Regions from separate parts of the Serratia fonticola genome, predicted to be linked through region 3. Evidence: riboswitches for the same ligand, from Rfam matches in the RefSeq annotation. Region 3 holds a riboswitch; each other region holds the start of a gene.
The links. Region 3 has a riboswitch for thiamine pyrophosphate ahead of thiM (hydroxyethylthiazole kinase). Riboswitches for the same ligand answer to the same signal wherever they lie in the genome.
Positions count from the first base shown of each region.

Region 1: another riboswitch for thiamine pyrophosphate. It lies ahead of thiC (phosphomethylpyrimidine synthase ThiC); the one in region 3 lies ahead of thiM (hydroxyethylthiazole kinase).
Region 2: another riboswitch for thiamine pyrophosphate. It lies ahead of thiB (thiamine ABC transporter substrate binding subunit); the one in region 3 lies ahead of thiM (hydroxyethylthiazole kinase).

Region 1 covers NZ_CP011254.1:2,242,367-2,248,888, reverse strand. Annotated here, with positions in the region: gene WN53_RS09985 (DUF1481 domain-containing protein) at 1-197, opposite strand, end outside; gene hupA (nucleoid-associated protein HU-alpha) at 265-540, opposite strand; gene WN53_RS09975 (YjaG family protein) at 730-1,320, opposite strand; gene nfi (deoxyribonuclease V) at 1,372-2,055, opposite strand; gene hemE (uroporphyrinogen decarboxylase) at 2,072-3,136, opposite strand; gene nudC (NAD(+) diphosphatase) at 3,174-3,941, opposite strand; gene WN53_RS09955 (Rsd/AlgQ family anti-sigma factor) at 4,040-4,555, shown strand; TPP riboswitch at 4,669-4,791, shown strand; gene thiC (phosphomethylpyrimidine synthase ThiC) at 4,909-6,522, shown strand, end outside.
Region 2 covers NZ_CP011254.1:2,681,279-2,687,800, forward strand. Annotated here, with positions in the region: gene thiQ (thiamine ABC transporter ATP-binding protein ThiQ) at 1-436, opposite strand, end outside; gene thiP (thiamine/thiamine pyrophosphate ABC transporter permease ThiP) at 423-2,030, opposite strand; gene thiB (thiamine ABC transporter substrate binding subunit) at 2,006-2,992, opposite strand; TPP riboswitch at 3,049-3,167, opposite strand; gene sgrR (HTH-type transcriptional regulator SgrR) at 3,205-4,866, opposite strand; gene sgrT (glucose uptake inhibitor SgrT) at 4,959-5,132, shown strand; gene WN53_RS11955 (sugar efflux transporter) at 5,282-6,469, shown strand.
Region 3 covers NZ_CP011254.1:151,601-158,122, reverse strand. Annotated here, with positions in the region: gene pepT (peptidase T) at 1-176, shown strand, start outside; gene WN53_RS00590 (YgdI/YgdR family lipoprotein) at 276-491, opposite strand; gene WN53_RS00585 (phosphoethanolamine transferase) at 573-2,159, opposite strand; gene rluF (23S rRNA pseudouridine(2604) synthase RluF) at 2,473-3,276, opposite strand; gene WN53_RS00575 (hypothetical protein) at 3,478-4,302, shown strand; TPP riboswitch at 4,559-4,650, shown strand; gene thiM (hydroxyethylthiazole kinase) at 4,687-5,481, shown strand; gene thiD (bifunctional hydroxymethylpyrimidine kinase/phosphomethylpyrimidine kinase) at 5,478-6,278, shown strand; gene WN53_RS00560 (hypothetical protein) at 6,265-6,522, shown strand, end outside.

The DNA of each region.
Region 1 (6,522 bases), 2.1 Mb from region 3:
TCATACAGCGTTGTGACGGTACCCGGCCCGCGATAAGGGCTGTAGACACTCAACAGCGCCACTGGCCGCTGCTGGCCGTCATCCATCCGCCACACCCGCATTACCCCCTGATCGGCCACAAAGCCGCTGGCGGTAAAGGTTGGCGGGGCAGAACGGAAACTACAAGCACTCAAGGCAGCAACAACCGTCACCGCCATGAGTGCCCGTTGAATAAACAAAAGGGGCGCCAACGCCCCCCTGTTTAAACCTTTCTGCAACACGCGATTAAGACTTAACCGCGTCTTTCAGTGCTTTACCAGAAACGAACGCAGGCACGTTAGCTGCTGCGATTTTGATTTCTTTACCAGTCTGTGGGTTGCGGCCAGTGCGCTCGCTACGATGGTTTACCTTGAAAGTACCGAAACCAACCAATTGTACTGCATCACCTTCTTTCAGGGACTCAGTAATGGCAGCCAGGGTAGATTCCAGAGCCAGCTTAGCTTGAGCCTTGGAAAGGTCAGCCTTCTCTGCGATTACATCAATCAGTTGAGTCTTGTTCATAAGTTATCCTTACAGTGTGTTTATCGTTTGCAAAGCATCGAGTGCGACGGATATGCCGATGGACAGCACTCTCCTGCATACACGCACCGATAGCCACTTTTTTTTCGCCCCCCAAATGTAGACCAGACAGGGTGCGGATGTGAAGCCTTAAGGCACGACAAATCAGACGTTAAATCACGTTTTCTTGCCTTATTGCGTTAAATTTATCCCAATGTTACTCACCGCGGCCTCGCGCAGGTCAGATCGTAACCCTTTGATCAGATCCAGATCACGCTCTTCGCAGGCGGCCAACAGGCGGAAAATCTCCCATTGAATGTCCCATTCTTCCTCAACGGCAGGCAGAATTTTCAGCTCTTCGTCGGTCATTTCTTTGCCAGCTTGGGTCATTTCCAACATCGCCACGGTGCGAATTGAGGTTTCGCTGATGGCAATGGCGTGCTCCAACGTCTCTCCGCTGAGGCGCGAATGGATCAATTCCCCTAATGCAATGCAGGCATCGATCGCTGGGTAAACGCCGTAAAGATCGTAATCTTCTGCCGACGGGATCGCCTCTTCCAACTTTTCCAGCTGGCTGTCAAAGTTGACCTTGGCGTCTTTCACCACCAGCGTTTCCCAGACCAAGTCCAGGATACGGCGATAAACGGCCGGGTCGCCAAACTCCGTCTGCAGACAGAACATCTGGTAATTCGGGTACATACGCTCGCACAGGCAGGCCATAAAGGTCAAATGCTGCCAGCTTTCCAGCTTTTCCAAGCGTAAATGAATCGGGTTACGTAGCATGGTCTACTCTCTTACTCATTATCTGCCGCGCAGTGTACCCGAAATCGCTCATTACGACACCTCTGGATGCTGCTGTAACCAGCGTACAAAGGCCGGGCGGCGTGAGGCAATGGCATCGGCCCACCGCGTGGGCTCCGGCAAACGGTAGCCTGCCATGCAGCGTTGCACCCAGGCCAAGGCGCTGTCGGTGCTCACGCGATGGCCCGTGGCGATAAATAACGGATTACAGCGCTCTTTGCTGCGCCATACCCATCCCAGCTGTTCGCCCTTGTCCTCCAGCGCGGCCAGCGAGCCAACGGTAGCGTCCAACGGGGAAAATTTACCACATAAACGCTTCTTGGCCACGCCAATGGTCGGCACGTTGACCAGCAGGCCAAAGTGGCTGGCAACCCCCAGGCGTCTTGGATGGGAAATACCATGGCCATCGACAAAGATCAGGTCGGGCTTCTGTTGCAATTGCTCCCAGGCGGCGATCAGCGCAGGGTACTCGCGAAACGAGAGAAAGCCGGGGATATAGGGCATGGTGGTGCTGATACGGGCGAGCTGATACTCCACCAGCTCGAGTGAAGGATAGCGCAGGATAGCAATGGCGGCGCGTGTTACCGCGCCTTCTTGTTCAAAACCGACATCCGCACCGGCGATAAACGCCGGTGGGTCTTGCAGAAAATCATCGTGACGAATGACTTCCCCGGCGCGCCGTAGCTGTTCGGCGCGCAGAGCCTGAGTATCGATCACAGCGTCTCCTTGCGGTTTAGCGGTGGTATTTGGCCGACAGCGCATGCACCGCTTCAACGAAGGCCCCGGCATGTTCCGGTGGCACGTCTTGATGAATACCGTGACCAAGGTTGAAGACATGACCTTCGCCCTGGCCAAAACCGGCCAGAATGGTTTCCACTTCCTGGGCGATGCGTTCCGGTGCGGCATACAGCATGGAAGGATCCATATTCCCCTGCAGCGCGACTTTATCGCCCACACGGCGGCGCGCATCGGCAATATCGGTGGTCCAATCCAGGCCCAGCGCATCGCAACCGGTGGCCGCCATCGCTTCCAGCCACTGGCCGCCGCCTTTGGTGAACAGCGTCACCGGCACCCGGCGTCCGTCATTTTCACGCAGCAGGCCATCAACGATTTTATGCATATAGTGCAGTGAGAATTCGCGATAATCACGGCCCGTCAGCACGCCGCCCCAGGTATCGAATACCATTACGGACTGCGCCCCGGCCTTGATCTGGGCATTGAGATACAGGATCACGCTGTCCGCCAGCTTATCCAGCAGCAAATGCAGCGTCTGCGGCTCGGCATACATCATTTTCTTCAGCTTGGTGAATGCCTTGCTGCTGCCGCCTTCGACCATATAGGTCGCCAACGTCCACGGGCTGCCGGAGAAACCGATCAGTGGCACTTCACCCTTCAATTCACGGCGGATGGTGCGCACCGCGTTCATGACATAGCCCAGCTCGTCTTCCGGATCGAATGCAGGCAGCTTCTCTACATCGGCACGGCAGGTGATTGGCGAAGAAAAACGCGGGCCTTCCCCAGTTTCGAAATAGAGCCCAAGCCCCATGGCATCGGGAATGGTGAGGATGTCGGAGAACAGGATGGCGGCGTCCAGTGCATAACGGCGCAGGGGCTGTAATGTCACCTCGCAGGCCAGTTCGGCATTTTTGCACAGCGACATGAAATCCCCGGCCTGAGCACGGGTGGCTTTGTACTCTGGCAAATAACGACCGGCCTGGCGCATCATCCATACAGGGGTGAGATCCACCGGCTGGCGCAGCAGCGCACGCAGGTAGCGATCGTTCTTCAACTCATTCATTTCTTGGGCTCCCTTGATTATCTGCCGCCATTGTACATTATTCTGCCCGACACAGCGCCACGGTGTCCTCAATCAGGCGGCGTGCAACGGTACCAGGTGGTGGCAGCATCGGCAGTTGGTCATAGCGATACCAGCCCGCATTGAGCAACTCCTTCGGATCGTGGCGCAGTTCACCGCCCTGATACTCGGCCATAAACGCCATCATCAGCGAATGAGGGAACGGCCAGGGCTGCGAGGTGACGTAGCGCAGGTTGGTAATGGCGATATTGCTTTCTTCCATCACTTCGCGCGCTACGGCCTGCTCCAGGGTTTCCCCTACTTCAACAAACCCCGCCAGCACGGTATGGATCCCCCCACGGTGGCGCACATGTTGTGCCAACAGGATCTCGTCATTGCGGCGGATAGCGACAATCACGCAAGGGGCAATCTGCGGATAATAACGTTCGCGGCAGTTGTCACACAGGCAGGCGCTTTCGGTACGGCTAAGGTGCATTTCATGGCCGCAGTAGCCACAGAACCGGTGCGAGCGATAAAAGTCGGCCAGCTGTACGCCGCGCCCGGCCAGTTGGAACAGGCCACGATCGAGACTGAGCAACTGCCTCACCGATCCCATCTCTTTCGGCATCGGTTGGCGCACCAGCCAGACCGGGGCTCCCTCCCATTCGCCAATTTGCCGAGCCGGCCGGCCTTGCAAGGAAAATAGTGCGGCGGAACCAAACGGCAATTCACCGTTTGGTAACCAAATTTTGCTTTCATGGCTGACGATCCACCAGCCATTTTCGTTACCCGTTAATGCAAGTTCCATATGTTGTTGCACAACCTCTGCTTCACTGGCAATCTAGGAATGGTCTTTGTTACATTTTATTAACTTACTTTTTCTTTCTCTTACACACGGAGTCAATCATGCTAAACCGATTGGAAAGCCTGACTCAGCGCGTTGGTGGCAGTAATGAATTAGTCGATCAATGGTTGCAGGCACGCAAGCAACTGCTGGTTGCCTACTGCAGTTTAGTCGGCATTAAACCCAACAAAGAAAAGCATACGCCGCTCAATGAAAAAGCGCTGGAGAACTTTTGCCATAATCTGGTGGATTATCTCTCTGCCGGGCATTTTCACATTTATGACAAAATTATCAAACAAGTGGAAGGCTCCGCCAGCCCCAAAATGGCGCTAGCCACCAAGTTCTACCCAAAATTACAGGCCAATACCGAAGCCGTCATGGCGTTCCATGACCGCTACACCGAAGTCGATATCGATCAGGACGTGTGTGAAGAACTCAATCAGGCGTTGTCAGATATCGGCGAAGCCCTGGCATCTCGTTTCGCCTTGGAAGATCAGTTGATCCAGTTGGCGGCAGAAACCTGGCAGCAGGGCCAACCGGGCACTAGCAATACTGAATCGCTATCACACCCAGCCTGATTTTGATCTCTATCCTCCTATAGATTTCAAGCCGTAGCTAGGCAGCCAACAACGCTACGGCTTGAAAGATGACGGGGGAGGGCTTGTGGTTTTTGTTGACCCTCTTATACTGAGGACTCTTGTCGGAGTGCCTAGCGCTGATTTTTCATTAAATTAGCCAGGCTGAGACCGTTAATTCGGGATCCGCGGAACCTGATCGGGTTAATACCCGCGAAGGGAACAAGAGTAATCTATCGCCATAGGCAAGATGCTCCCGCCAGGGGCTGTGCCTGCCTTACCGGCTACCATCATTACTCCCTCCGAGCTCCAGACAAGCAATTTTCCACACATCACTACACTGATAGGAATTTGCTATGTCTACCGTGAACAAACCTCGTGCCCGTAAACAACAGCGTGACCAAGCGCAAGATTTTATCGACTCTCTGCAAGGCGTCACCTTCCCCAACTCACAGCGGATCTATCTCGCGGGTTCGCGCAGCGATATCCAGGTACCGATGCGTGAGATCCAGCTCAGCCCGACGCTGATTGGCGGCAACAAAGACCAGCCCCAATATGAACAGAACGAAGCCATCCCGGTGTATGACACCGCAGGGCCGTATGGCGATCCGCTGGCGGTGCTCGACGTACATCGTGGTTTGGCCAAAGTACGAGCGGGCTGGATCGCCGAACGTGCCGACACCGAAGCGTTAAGCGGCGTCAGTTCCGGCTTCACCCAACAACGACTGGCCGATGTTGGGTTAGACCATCTGCGCTTTGAACACCTTCCGCTGCCCCGTAAAGCCCTGCCGGGTAAATGTGTTACGCAGTTGCATTACGCGCGCGCCGGTATTGTCACCCCAGAGATGGAATTTATCGCCATTCGCGAAAATATGGGCCGTGAGCGCATTCGTGGCGAAGTGCTGCGCCACCAGCATCCCGGCCAAAGTTGGGGCGCAAATCTGCCGGAGAACATCACGCCGGAATTTGTGCGCCAGGAAGTGGCCGCTGGCCGCGCCATCATCCCCGCCAACATCAACCACCCGGAATCCGAGCCGATGATTATTGGTCGTAATTTCCTGGTGAAGGTGAATGCCAATATCGGCAACTCGGCGGTCACCTCTTCGATCGAAGAGGAAGTCGAGAAGCTGGTATGGTCAACCCGCTGGGGCGCTGACACTGTGATGGATCTCTCCACTGGCCGCTATATCCACGAAACCCGTGAATGGATCCTGCGCAACAGCCCGGTGCCGATCGGTACGGTGCCAATCTATCAGGCGTTGGAGAAAGTGAATGGCGTGGCGGAGAACCTGACCTGGGAAATGTTCCGCGATACCTTGCTGGAACAGGCCGAGCAAGGCGTCGATTACTTCACCATCCACGCCGGGGTGTTGCTGCGCTATGTGCCAATGACCGCCAAACGCCTGACCGGCATTGTCTCCCGTGGCGGCTCGATCATGGCGAAGTGGTGCCTGTCGCATCATCAGGAGAACTTCCTCTATCAGCACTTCCGCGAGATCTGCGAAATTTGCGCCGCTTACGATGTCTCGCTGTCACTCGGCGACGGCCTGCGCCCAGGCTCGATCCAGGATGCCAATGACGAAGCGCAATTCGCTGAACTGCATACGCTGGGCGAACTGACCAAGATTGCCTGGGAATATGACGTACAGGTGATGATCGAAGGCCCAGGCCACGTGCCGATGCAGATGATCCGCCGCAACATGACCGAGGAGCTGGAACATTGCCATGAAGCGCCGTTCTATACGCTGGGGCCATTGACCACCGATATCGCTCCAGGTTACGACCATTTCACCTCTGGGATCGGCGCGGCGATGATCGGCTGGTTCGGCTGCGCGATGCTTTGCTACGTGACGCCGAAGGAGCATCTGGGGCTGCCGAACAAGGAGGACGTGAAACAGGGGCTGATCACCTACAAGATCGCAGCTCACGCCGCCGACTTGGCGAAAGGCCATCCGGGCGCGCAAATCCGC
Region 2 (6,522 bases), 2.5 Mb from region 3:
GGATCAGGCAACGCGCCAAGGCTGCCCGTTGCCGTTGCCCGCCGGAAAGCTGTGACGGCAGGCGCTGCAGATGCCCCTCCAATCCGACCTGTTGGGCAATCTGTGCCAGTTGTTCCTGCTGTGCGGCGGTTAGGCGCAGCCCAGGATCCAGCCCCAGGCCGATGTTTTGCCTGACCGTCAGGTGGGCAAACAGGTTGTTTTCCTGAAACAGCATCGACACCGGGCGTTTGGCAGGTGGTGAAGCGGTATGATCGCTACCGTTGAGCCACAGTTTGCCGCTGGCCGCCGGTAGAAAACCGGCGATCAGGCTGAGCAAGGTACTTTTGCCTGCGCCGCTAGGGCCCAGCACCGCAACGTGTTCTCCCGGCTGAATGCGCAGGTCAAAACGCATCGGCAGGTGTTCGTACAGATAGGTCAGTTTTTCAAGCGTCAGCATGGCGGCCCGGTAAACGTTCAATCAGGGTAAACAGCAGGAAACAGAGCAGCAGTAGCAGCAGGGCGGTCACGGCCCCGTCGTTGCTGCGATATGCGCCAATCTGCTGATAGAGATAAAAAGGCAGAGTACGGAACTGCTCATTGCCGAACAGTGCTACCACGCCGAAATCGCCAATCGACAGCACGCAGGCAAAGGCCAGTGCTTGCGCCAGCGGGCGTTGCAGCGCTTTCAGCTCGATCCAGCGCAACCGCTGCCAGCCGTGGATATCCAGCGACAAGCATAGCGGATTATAACGCTCGGCCAGATCGCGCATCGGATTTTCCAGCACTTTCAGCGCGTAGGGTATCGCCATCAACGCATTGGTGAGGATCACCAGCGCATAAGGCGACTGCGGCAGCCCAGTGGTATCGCTCAGCAGCAGGAAGAAACCGGTAGCCAGCACAATACCCGGCATCGCCAGGATCACCATGCCGCTCAGTTCCAGCGTTTGGCCCCAGGCGGCCCGTTGCCGCAGCTTCAGTTCACGGCTGCTCCATAGCAGCATCATGGTCAATACCACGCACAAAATTCCCGCACCGAGAGCGATGCGCAGCGAGGTGAAAAGAGCCTGCCAGAGAATTGGCTGTTGCAGCACGGTGACCAGCGTTTGGTTGGCACCGTCGATGATCACCGCCAGCAACGGGGGCAACAGCAGTAATAGCGCTGCGGCAATGAATAGCGTATCGCTAAGGCGCCGCCCCAGGCTGTCCTGCGGATCGCGCCAGCGCTGGGCGTGGGTATGGCCAACCGGCAGCGCCTGGCTCAAACGCTGGCTGAGTACTACCAGCCCCAGGCAGCAAGCCAGTTGGATCAGCGCCAGCAGCGCAGCGCGGCTGAGATCGTAGTCGTAACTCAAGGCCTGATAGATCGCCAGCTCTATGGTGGTGGCCTGTGGCCCGCCGCCCAACGACAGCACGGTTGCAAAGCTGGCAAAACACAGCATAAACACCAGTGCGCCGCTGGGCAGGATCTGGCGGCGTAACGCAGGCCATTCCACAAAGCGGAACTGCTGCCAGCCGTTCATCCCCAGCTGTGCGGCCAGTTGTCGCTGCTCGGTGGGAATGTTCTCCAGCGCCTGTAGCAGCAGGCGGGTGGCCAGAGGCATATTAAAGAACAGATGTGCCAGCAGAATACCTTGCAGGCCATAAGGCGAAAAACTGTAGTTCACGCCCAGCCAACCACACAGCGTTGCCAGCCAGCCTTGCCTGCCGTAGACGCTCAGCATGCCAAACACCGCCACCAGCACCGGCAGCACCAGCGTCATGGCGCACAGGCGCAGCAGCAGGTTGCGGCCAGGGAAGCGCCGCCGGTACAGTGCCCTGGCCAACCAGATGGCAGGCACCACCGAGATTACGGCGGAGAGTAGCGCCTGCCAAAAGGTAAAGCGCACCACGTGCCACAGGTAGCTGTCTTGCCACAGGCTGCGCCAATCGCTCTCGGGCGCATGACGCCACAGCGAGCCCATGGCCGCCAACGCGATCAACAGGATCAGACCGGCGGCCATCAGCCCCGGCCATAACCAGCGGGGGATCAGTGGCTGACGGCGGTTTGCCATGCTCGGATCCAGTTACCACGCTGTTGTGCCACTTCCTCGGCGCTGAATTGCAATGCCGTTTGCGGCACGGTCATCTGTTCGAAACCGGCGGGCAGTTCCGTCTTGATCACCGGGTACATCCAGTTGCCAGTGGGAATGGTGTTCTGGAAGGCCGGGGAGACCATAAACTGCATGAAGCGTTCGGCCAGTTCTGGCTGTTTGCTGGCCTTTAGCTTGCCAGCGACTTCGATTTGCAGGTAGTGGCCTTCACTGAAGTTGGCCGCCGCATAGAGGTCTTTTTTCTCTTCGATCAGATGGTAGGCGGGGGAGGTGGTGTAGCTCAGTACCATGTCGCCTTCCCCTTTCAGGAACAGGCCGTAGGCTTCACTCCAACCTTTGGTCACGGTGACGGTTTTCTTCGCCAACTGTTGCCAGGCAAGCGGTGCCTCGTCGCCATACACTTTCTGCATCCAGAGCAGCAGGCCAAGGCCAGGAGTGCTGGTGCGTGGATCCTGATAGATGATCTTCAGGGGGCGATCGCTGCTCACCAACTCTTTCAGGCTGGTCGGCGGGTTCTTCAGCTTGTCTTTGTTGTAGACGAAAGCAAAGTAGCCATAGTCGTAGGGAACGAAAGTCTGGTTGTGCCAACCACCGGGAACCGTGAGCTTGCTAGTATCGACTTGGCTGGCGGAGAACAGATCGGTTTGCTGCGCGGCTTGCAGCAGGTTGTTGTCCAGGCCCAAAACCACGTCGGCGGCGCTGTTCTTGCCTTCCATTCTCAGGCGATTGAGTAACGACACGCCGTCTTCCAGCGCCACGAATTTCAATTCGCAGTCACATTCGGCCTCAAAGGCTTTTTTTATCACCGGGCCTGGGCCCCAGTCGGCAGCGAAAGAGTCGTAGGTGTAGACCGTCAGCGTTGGCTTGGCCAGGACGGGCATCGCCGCTAGCAGTAATAAACAGGGCAGGTATTTTTTGACCACTTTGCACTCCTAATAATAAAGGGGCAAAGGTATCTGAGGACTGGGTTAACAAGGGTTAACGCGCCATGCTCAAATCCCTCCGCCGGTATTGACCGGATCAGGTTCGACGGGTGTGCTCTCAGCGGAAAACCGTTGGCCAAAAATTGGCGGGTTCTCCGCACCCCGTTGAGTCGGCGCTATTGTAGAGGCTTAGCGGCGTGGGTGAAAGGCGATTATGCTTCCGGCGGCGCAAACCAGGCAGATTTAAAATCGAACCAGCCGAGAGTATTCATCCGAACCCCACGCATGCTGCGTTGACCATGCAGTTGCAGCCAGTGGTGGAATAACGGATGCAACTGATGGCTGCTGACCAGGCGCTGGCAAAACTCGGCCATGGACAGGCTATTTTCCCGCCACTGAGCGGCATCCTGCGCGATATCCTCCGTCAGACAGTGTTGGATCAACGGTAGTTCATACAACGTGGCAAACAGAGAAAACTCCAGCGGCAGGGTGAAGTTGGCGCTGCCTAACCACAGATCGCTTTGTGCTTTGCCCTTATGCCAGGCTTCATAATCCACAACCTGCACATTGAGTTTGATGCCCTGCTCGGCCAGTAGAGAGGCGATAGCCTGCTTGATCGCATGGAACTCGGAGTGTTCGCTGTAGAAGGTCAGAGTCAATTCTGTTAAGCCTGCAGGCTTGGGCTGCTGCCCCAATACGCGGTTATGCAACCAGCGCGGGAGAATGCCATAGGCCGGAGCCCAGTAACGCTGGTAGAGCGGCCCGGCGTGGCTCAGCAGCGCGATCGGGTTGATCAGTTCGCTTAGCCAACTGCGGATTTCCGGATCGGCCGCCAGTGCCGAACGCTGGTCGAATAGCAGAAAATAACAGCCTTCTTCCAGGCGGCTTTCCAGCTCGTTCCTACCGGTATCATCCCCCTGCAGCTGGACGCCGGAGTGCGCCAGCTCTTCGGTGATTTCCGGTAATACCCAGATGTTGACCTCATCGATCAGGGCACGATAGCCAAAGTAGTCGTCAAAGGCATGGATTTTCATCTGGCTTTGGTTGTTGTGTATCACGCGATAGGGGCCGGTGCCGATCGGATGGCGAGCAAAGTCCGGCAAACTCTGCCATTCGCGCGGCAGGATCATGGCATGTACGCTACTCAGCAGCCAGGGCAGCCAGTAGTCCGGCGTGTGCAGATGCACATCGATGACATAGGGCGTAGGCGAGTCGATCCTGTCGATATGTGAAAATAGCGGTTGTGGGATCAGGCGATTGAGCGAATGGATCACATCTTCCATTTCCAGCTCACGGCCATGGTGAAAATGGATCGCCGGACGTAGATAAAAGCGCCAGTGCAAAGGGGTGATCGTTTGCCAATGATGCGAAAGATCCGGATCCAGTTCCCCGTTTTCCTCGTTTACCCGCGTCAGGCCGTTGAAAATCTGTCTTGCCAGGTGGGTTTCTGAACGGCGCAGTGCCGAGCCGGGCAACAGGTTGTAAAGCTGACGATAGTAAAGCACGCGCAGGATATGTTTCCCCTGGCGGAAGCTACGCCCCAGCTGGGAAAGCAGCATTTGGCGCACCACGTCTTTATCGCCCACCAGTTGGACCAGTTGGTCGATGCGATCCTGTTCCAGCAGTTCCTCGGCGCGTTGTTGTTGCAGTGCCAATCCGGTGTAATGAAAGCTGAGCTGCGAACGCTTACCCCGGCCGGATTCGGCCTGCCAGGTCAGCCAGCCCTCGTGCTGCATGGCTCCCAGTAGCGAACGAACGTGGCGGCGGGAACAACTGAGCACCTCCGCCAACTCTTGCAGCGTGGTTTCGGTGGTTCGGCCATGGCAGCGTTGCCACAGGCGGATGAACTGTTGTTGCAGGCGTGAGGTGGACATAAAAGAGGAACTCTCTGGCATCAAGTCGTCAATTTATCTTTCCCTATATTACGCCGATAATGAGGGCAGTTGAATCAGCGGAGGGATAACAAATGACGGTTCTGTTAACTAAACAGTTTTATCAGCGTTATTTCACCGCGATCCGCCGCCAGCAGGCAGATTGGCTGCGGGTGGTACCTGAACAGGCGCGGCTGGAGATGCTGGCCCACTTGACCCAGTGGGACATCGCCACGCTGAGCGACAAGCAATACCGTGAGCGTATCTGACGTTCACCGCAAAAGTGTTTCTGAGTAATGGTGCTTTTCACCAGCCAGTGGGGTAACACCCACTGGCATTTTTATCTGCCGTCTTTACTTCCTTCGGCAATTTTCCTTCTGTAGCATAGCCTTCTTTATTTCTGGATAGGGATATCGCCATGAGTTTCAGACGCTGGTTGCCGCGCCGTTTTAATCCCGTTTTTGCCGCCTTCCTGCTGATAGCCTTCCTGACCGGCATTGCCGGAGCACTGCAAGCTCCCACGCTGAGCCTGTTTTTGACCACCGAGGTAAAGGTGCGCCCGCTATGGGTGGGTATGTTCTATACCGTGAATGCCATCGCCGGGATTGCCGTCAGCTTCCTGTTGGCCAAGCGCTCGGATACCCGTGGGGATCGGCGCAAGCTGATCCTGGTGTGCTGTGCCATGGCGGTGGGCAATAGCCTGTTGTTTGCGTTCAACCGTGATTATCTGACCTTGATCACTGCTGGTGTATTGCTGGCCGCGATTGCCAATACCGCCATGCCGCAGATTTTTGCCCTGGCGCGTGAGTATGCGGACAGCTCGGCACGTGAAGTAGTGATGTTCAGTTCGGTGATGCGCGCTCAGCTTTCACTGGCCTGGGTGATCGGCCCGCCGCTGTCGTTTATGCTGGCACTGAACTACGGCTTTACCGTGATGTTTATAATTGCGGCGGGGATTTTTGTCGTCAGCGTGCTGCTGGTGTGGCTGATATTGCCTTCGGTGCCCCGTGCCAACGTTGAGATCAGCGTAGATTCTCCGCCTATCGCGCCAATCAGCGCCTGGCGCGATCCCGATGTGCGCCTGCTGTTTGTGGCTTCGATGCTGATGTGGACCTGCAACACCATGTATATCATCGATATGCCACTGTATATCACTGCCGACCTGGGCTTGCCAGAACGGCTGGCAGGTTGGCTGATGGGGACCGCCGCCGGGCTGGAAATTCCGGCTATGCTGCTGGCGGGTTATTACGTCAAACGCTTTGGCAAACGCAATATGATGCTGTTTGCGGTGGCGGCAGGCGTACTGTTTTATGCCGGGTTGGTGCTGTTCAAGTTCCAGTCGGCCCTGATGGTATTGCAGTTGTTCAATGCGGTGTTTATTGGCATCGTTGCCGGGATCGGCATGTTGTATTTTCAGGATCTGATGCCGGGGCGGCCCGGTGCCGCGACCACTATGTTTACCAACAGCATTTCGACCGGAGTGATCCTGGCCGGTGTACTGCAAGGCGCGCTGGTGGAAAACTTTGGGCACTATGCGGTTTACTACCTGATTACCCTGCTTGCCATCCTGGCGCTGTGGATGTGTGCCAAAGTTCGCGAAGTGTGAGCTGTAACACCCGGTTAGTTGATACATATCATTGAGAAAACTGCTCCATTCTC
Region 3 (6,522 bases):
TCATCCCGATGCGTGGAGGCACTGACGGTGCTGCGTTGTCCGCCAAGGGGTTATTAACGCCCAACTTCTTTACCGGCGCGCATAACTTCCATTCGCGGTTCGAGTTTTTACCCCTTAAGTCGTTCGAGGCTTCCTACAATGTGGCGTTAACGCTGTGTAAGCTGGCAGCTAAATAAGGGCGGATATCGCTTCAACATTATCGCTAACCAGGCTTGTTCAAGCCTGGTTAGCGAAAGTTCTATTGGTTTGGTTAATTCCAATAAACAAGAAAGCCGCTATTTTTTCACTATCCCTGAAATATCATTGGTATTGATCAGATGATAATCGCCGTTCATGCCGGTATAGCTGGTCATACCGCTATTGCGATCTGTGTCCGGCTCGCCGTGGGCCTGTAGGATATCGCCATATTTAGTCGTGATAATGTAGTCACTGGTACAACCCGCCAGCGCCAGTGTTAGGACAATGAGAGGCAGAAAAGTCAGTTTTTTCATTGGGTAACAGGCTCTTTTCATTTTAACTGCCTCATATTACAGACAAAGTGGCCCGAGATGCAAAGGCTACCTTGTTACACTTCAGCGCGTTTGGGTTTCAAAGATATCTGTTGGCAAATGAGTGTAGTCCACCGGCTTGAGCTTAAAGTTGGTGATATAGACGGGGCCGGCTTTTTGCTCTGAAAGAAACGAGTATTTCGGCGTTAGCTCTTTGGTTTTAATCCCGGTCCACGAGGCGAAAAAGGTCAGGAAATCATTGGCTGAACGAGGGGCTTTAATCAGGCGGTGTGCGGTGTCATCGCTGGAAAGCACCATAAAGGGGACCTGAAAATTTTGCTGAAACTGGTCATCGTGCGCCAGATATTGCACCTGGGTGCCGCGCTCTTTAAACGCCAGACCGTGATCGGAGAAGTAGACCATTGAGAAACTTTCCCCGGTGTCGCGTAACTGCTGATAGAGCTGTTTCAGCAGGTTGTCAGTTTGCGTCATGGTGTAAAGATAACAGGAGGTCTCTTTGGATTGCACAAAGTCCGTGTATTTCCCCTGAGTCCGGTCGCAGGCTTGCGGATGTGAACCCATCAGGTGCAAGACGATCAACTGCGGGTTAGTGCTGCGCGGAGCGGCAAAAACCTGGGCGGTCATCTTGAGCAGCGTTTCATCATGGGTATTCTTATCCGCTTCAAAATCACCGTTTTTCAGGAACTGCACTTCATCGGCACGTTTGGCAATGCTGGCGATAGCGGTGTCATATTCGCCAATTTGGCCTTGGTTTGAGAACCACCAGGTCTGAAAACCTGCCCGATTGGCCAACGTGACGAAGTTATCCTGATACTGTGGTTTGCCGTTAATGACACGAGTTAACGTTAAGCCGAGCGATTTCTGTGTTGAGCCGCTGGCAGCAATATAGTTAAGCAACAGCGTGCCGTTTACGTGGCTGGCAAAAGGTGTATTGTCCCAATGCCCACCAAACGCACCTAAGGCATCTCGCCGCGCGCTTTCGCCGATCACTACCATGTAGATGTGATACTTCGGTTTCACCGCCAGCACGTTCCAGGAATCTTTCAGCTGTGAAAACGCCTGCATACGGGCTTTTTCATCAATCACTTCCTGGTTATTGACGATCACATCCCTGACGAAACGAAATACCGGATAACCAGAGTCGGTCAATTTAAACACGCCACCATACGCCAGATTCTGCACTGGCGTGACAAAAAAGCAGACCACGCTGATGGTGAGACATAAGCTGTGGAGGGTGTTCCAAGCGCCTTTCGGGGTTGGCTTGCGACGTAACGCGATAATGCCCAGTGCCAGAATAAACAGGGACACCAGATAGCTGTACCACGGGAAGATGGTCAATATCTCGCTGGACTCTTCCACCGTGGTCGAGTGTAACGCCAGCAGGGTATTAAAATTGGGCGAGCCATAGGCCTGAGAAAATGGGAAATACATGGCGGCGATGAGGCTACACAGCCCGATCACACTCTTTTGCAAGCGTGGGCTGAGACGCCACAGCAGCAATAACACACAGCCGAACGCCACGGCATACAGCAGACTAAATGGATAGCCGAGAGCGAAGTTGATCAGCAGCGACTGCAGGAAGTAAAAGCCTGTCCACGGGGTTAGGGTGACGTCACGCGCTGCCAGGGTATCTTTAACCGTTGAGTTCATGTTTACCGAAAGTTATCAAATGCTGTGTGGTAACTCTGACAAGAAAAGAGTCATAAATCCGTTTGGTAGACGGAAAGGGGAGGAGGGATAGACCGCATCCAGCGAGCCGCTTCATGTACCCGGATGCGAGAAGATAGAGCCGAATGAAAACAAGATCAACTGATAATTATCGGCTGTTTTGAGAGGTTGATTGCAATTTCGAACGCAAGGAGAGGTAAAGGTAGGAAGGTGCGGATTTTCAAGAAAATTGCAGGCCCCTCAGTGAGGACGGATCGCTATCAGTACGCCCCATTCCTGGAATAACGCAATCAGGTTAATCAGTGATTGCCGGAGTTGGAGTAACGTTACTGTCGCTTAAATTTGGCGTTATTGAAGCGGGAGTGAAAATATCCTCGGACGAGGAGTGTTCAATCAGCTCGAATAACTCGATCCGTTCATCAGCGGTAAAATCCCGCCATTCGCCTAGCGGCAACCCTTTCAGTACGATGTTCATAATACGTTCGCGCTCAAGCTTGATGACTTCATATCCAAAATATTTGCACATGCGGCGGATTTGGCGGTTAAGCCCTTGCACCAGGGTGATGCGAAACACCCGTGGGGCTTCTTGTTCCACTAGGCATTTTTGAGTCACCGTGCCCAGGATGGGGACGCCCGCACTCATGCCCTGAATAAACTCATCGGTTACCGGTTTGTTGACGGTGACCAGATACTCTTTTTGGTGATTGTTGCCAGCACGGAGGATCTTATTGACCAGTTCGCCGTCATTGGTCAGGAAAATCAGCCCCTGGGAGTCTTTATCCAAGCGCCCGATAGGAAAGATGCGTCTGCTGTGATTAACGAAATCACCGATGTTATCCCGCACATGCTTCCCCATGCTGGTAATGATGCCAACAGGCTTATTCAGTGCGATAAGCACCAGATCGCCCGCATCACGCGGTTCGATCGGCTGGCCGTTAACTGTCACCACATCCCCGGCCAATACCTGAGCGCCCACGGAGGCTAACTTGTCGTTGATGAAAACGTTGCCTTGCTTGATGTGGCGGTCGGCAGAGCGACGAGAACAAATGCCGCTGTCGCTAATGTATTTGTTCAGGCGGATAGATGAGTGAGTGAGCATGGTTTCCCCGTTAAACGCGAACTATACATTACCTGAGGGGCCTTGCGAACTGCGTAAGGCGCTTGAACGGAGCGAAAGCATACGGATATGGCGATCGTGCCTTTAAATATCCCTAGCCCTAAGGAGCGCGTCCCAACGTTGGGTTACAAAACAACAACATCTTCTTTAAGATGTAAGCAAGATAATTATCTGGGGGACAAAATGAAACAAGCGAAAGGATATGTTACGACAAGGATTGGCCAATCATTCCTGATAACGTGGTGTAGGCAAGGGGTGCTCGGATTCCTTGGGTTGGTACTGAGTATGGCATCTGTTTATGGGCAAGAGGATGCTCTCCCCATAAAATATCAGTCTATAGTGCACTCTTTTATCGATGCTGCAAAAAATAAGGATCGTCAGGCCATTGGCGACCGGATCGCCTACCCTTTGAAGCGAGAATATCCTATTGCGGAGATCCGTGGCCCACAGGAGATGCTTTCACGCTTTGATGAAGTATTTGATAGCACCCTTCTCGATACCATTGCGCAATCCAGTGCCCAACAAGATTGGCAGGCGATGGGATGGCGAGGCATTATGCTGGGTAGAGGTGTGATATGGATGGATTACGATGGCAATATTATTGCTGTCAATTATCAGACAGCGCTTGAAGCCAGGTTGGTCAGCGAGCTGATCGCCAAACAAAAAAATACACTGCATTCAAGCCTGAAAGAGTATCAACGTCCGGTGCTGATGTGGCAGACCGAAAAATTTACTATTCGCATCGACCAATTGAACAATGGCAAGTATCGCTATGCCTCTTGGGCCAAGGGAAATCCGATCGGTGAAAAACCAGATCTGGTACTGAAAAATGGCGAGGTAAAATTCGAAGGGAGTGGTGGCAATCACACATTTCAATTTCAAAGCGGCCCTTACCAATATGACTGTCTGGTGACGGTGATTGGTACCAGTGATAGTCCGCCAGGTGTGTTGATGGTTTATAAAAATGGGGAGTTAATAGTGGAGCAGCCAGTGCTCAAAGTGCAATAACTTTAATTAGCACATGTACTTAGCGAGACAGACCCCTTGTTTGCCTTGCTTAATGGTAGAACACACCGTTTGTTCTTAAAGTTCTGCAATAAGCATCCCTTTTTGCGCTCTGGGAAGATGCGGTGTTTAAACTACCCTATATCGCTATCAAAGAGTCTGTTAGGCCGTAGGACAGACGATGTTGGTGGCGGCCAGAGCTCACTCTCGCACATACCCATTCGGATTGACCTTATCGACCGTAACGCCAATAATGGCATACGTCGACACGGGGTGCCCTTAGGGGCTGAGAAATTACCCGTATTACCTGATCTGGATTATGCCAGCGTAGGGATGTCGCGGTATCTCAACCGGTACCCGCCTTCTTGAACGCCGGTTGGGAGCATTATGTTCACTCGACCTGATGTGTTACCCGGCACCCGTGCCGCGGCCTGTTTTAACCAATTTAAACGCCAACCTCCATTGATCCACTGCCTGACCAACGAAGTGGTGCAAGAGCTGACGGCCAACGTGCTGCTGGCGCTTGGCGCTTCTCCAGCCATGGTGGTGGAACCGGAAGAGGCCGCGCAGTTCAGCCGCGTGGCTGATGCGCTGTTGATCAATATCGGCACCCTGCACGCATCGCGGGCAGAGTCGATGTTAGCCGCCATCGAGGCTGCAAATCGTGCTGATAAACCCTGGTTACTGGATCCGGTTGCCGTTGGGGGATTGGAATATCGCGCTACCTTCGCCCGCCGTTTGCTCACCCTGCGGCCAGCAGCGATCCGTGGCAACGCGTCGGAAATCATTGCATTGAGTGGCCTGCAGACCAGCGCCCGTGGCGTGGATAGTCAGGATGACTCGCTGGTGGCGTTACCCGCAGCACGCGTATTGGCACGTAATTGCGGGGCCATTGTGGCCGTCACCGGTGAGACAGACTATATCACCGATGGTGAACGAGATTGGGCCGTCACGGGTGGTGATGTATTAATGACGCGCGTGGTGGGAACGGGCTGCGCGCTTTCGGCCGTCGTGGCAGCGTTTTGCAGTTTGCCGGGCGATCGGCTGGATAACGTCGCCACCGCTTGTCGGGTGATGGCGCTATGTGGTGAAAGGGCCACGGCGCAATGTTCTGGCCCTGGCAGCTTTACTGCTGCCTTCCTGGATGCTCTCTACCAACTGCGCATGGAGGATCTGCTATGAAACGGATTAACGCTCTCACCATCGCTGGCACCGATCCTAGTGGCGGAGCCGGTATTCAGGCCGATCTGAAAGCCTTCTCCGCGTTGGGGGCCTATGGCACCAGCGTGATCACCGCGCTGGTGGCGCAGAACACCCGTGGCGTACAGTCGGTATATCATATCGAACCGGCATTTGTGGCCGCCCAGTTGGATTCGGTACTCAGCGATGTGCGTATCGACAGCGCTAAAATTGGCATGTTGGCTAATGCCGATATCGTGCGGGCAGTGGCCGAGCGTCTACGCCATTACAAGCTGCCTTATGTGGTGCTGGATACGGTGATGCTGGCTAAAAGTGGTGACCCGCTGTTGGCACCGGAAGCGGTGGGGTCCATCCGCCGTGAGCTAATGCCATTGGTTTCCATTATCACGCCGAACTTGCCAGAGGCCGCTGCTTTGCTGGCCTGCGCTCCGGCACAAAACGAATCGCAAATGCGTGAGCAGGGCCAGGCATTGTTGGCGATGGGCTGTCAGGCGGTGTTGATGAAGGGCGGCCACCTAAGTGAAGAGGAAAGCCCAGACTGGTTATTTACTCCCGGCTTTGAGCAGCGCTTTAGTGCGCCACGCATAGCGACCAGGCACACGCACGGCACTGGTTGCACCTTATCTGCGGCATTGGCTGCCCTGCGCCCGCGCCACCAGAACTGGGCCGATACCGTGGCAGCGGCAAAAAACTACCTGCAACTGGCTTTACAGCAGGCCGATAGCCTGGAGGTGGGGCAGGGAATTGGGCCGGTACACCATTTCCATGCCTGGTGGTGAGCCTGAGGTTGAGATTATTCTGGCGAAACGGGTGGCGGCATTAACTGAAGATATTGGTGACAAGCAGAGAATCCTAGCCAAAATGTCGGAAGAAATGTCGGAAGAAATGTCGGAAGAAAATTTACCTCCGCTTCCTGGAGCGAAAGCGGTTAATCAGGGTTGGGGCAACCAAAAAAGGGTATTGGCAGGTAGTCTGACGAAAAACGCTGAGCCAACTTTCCCGTTTAATTGTGGTCTGAGCTAC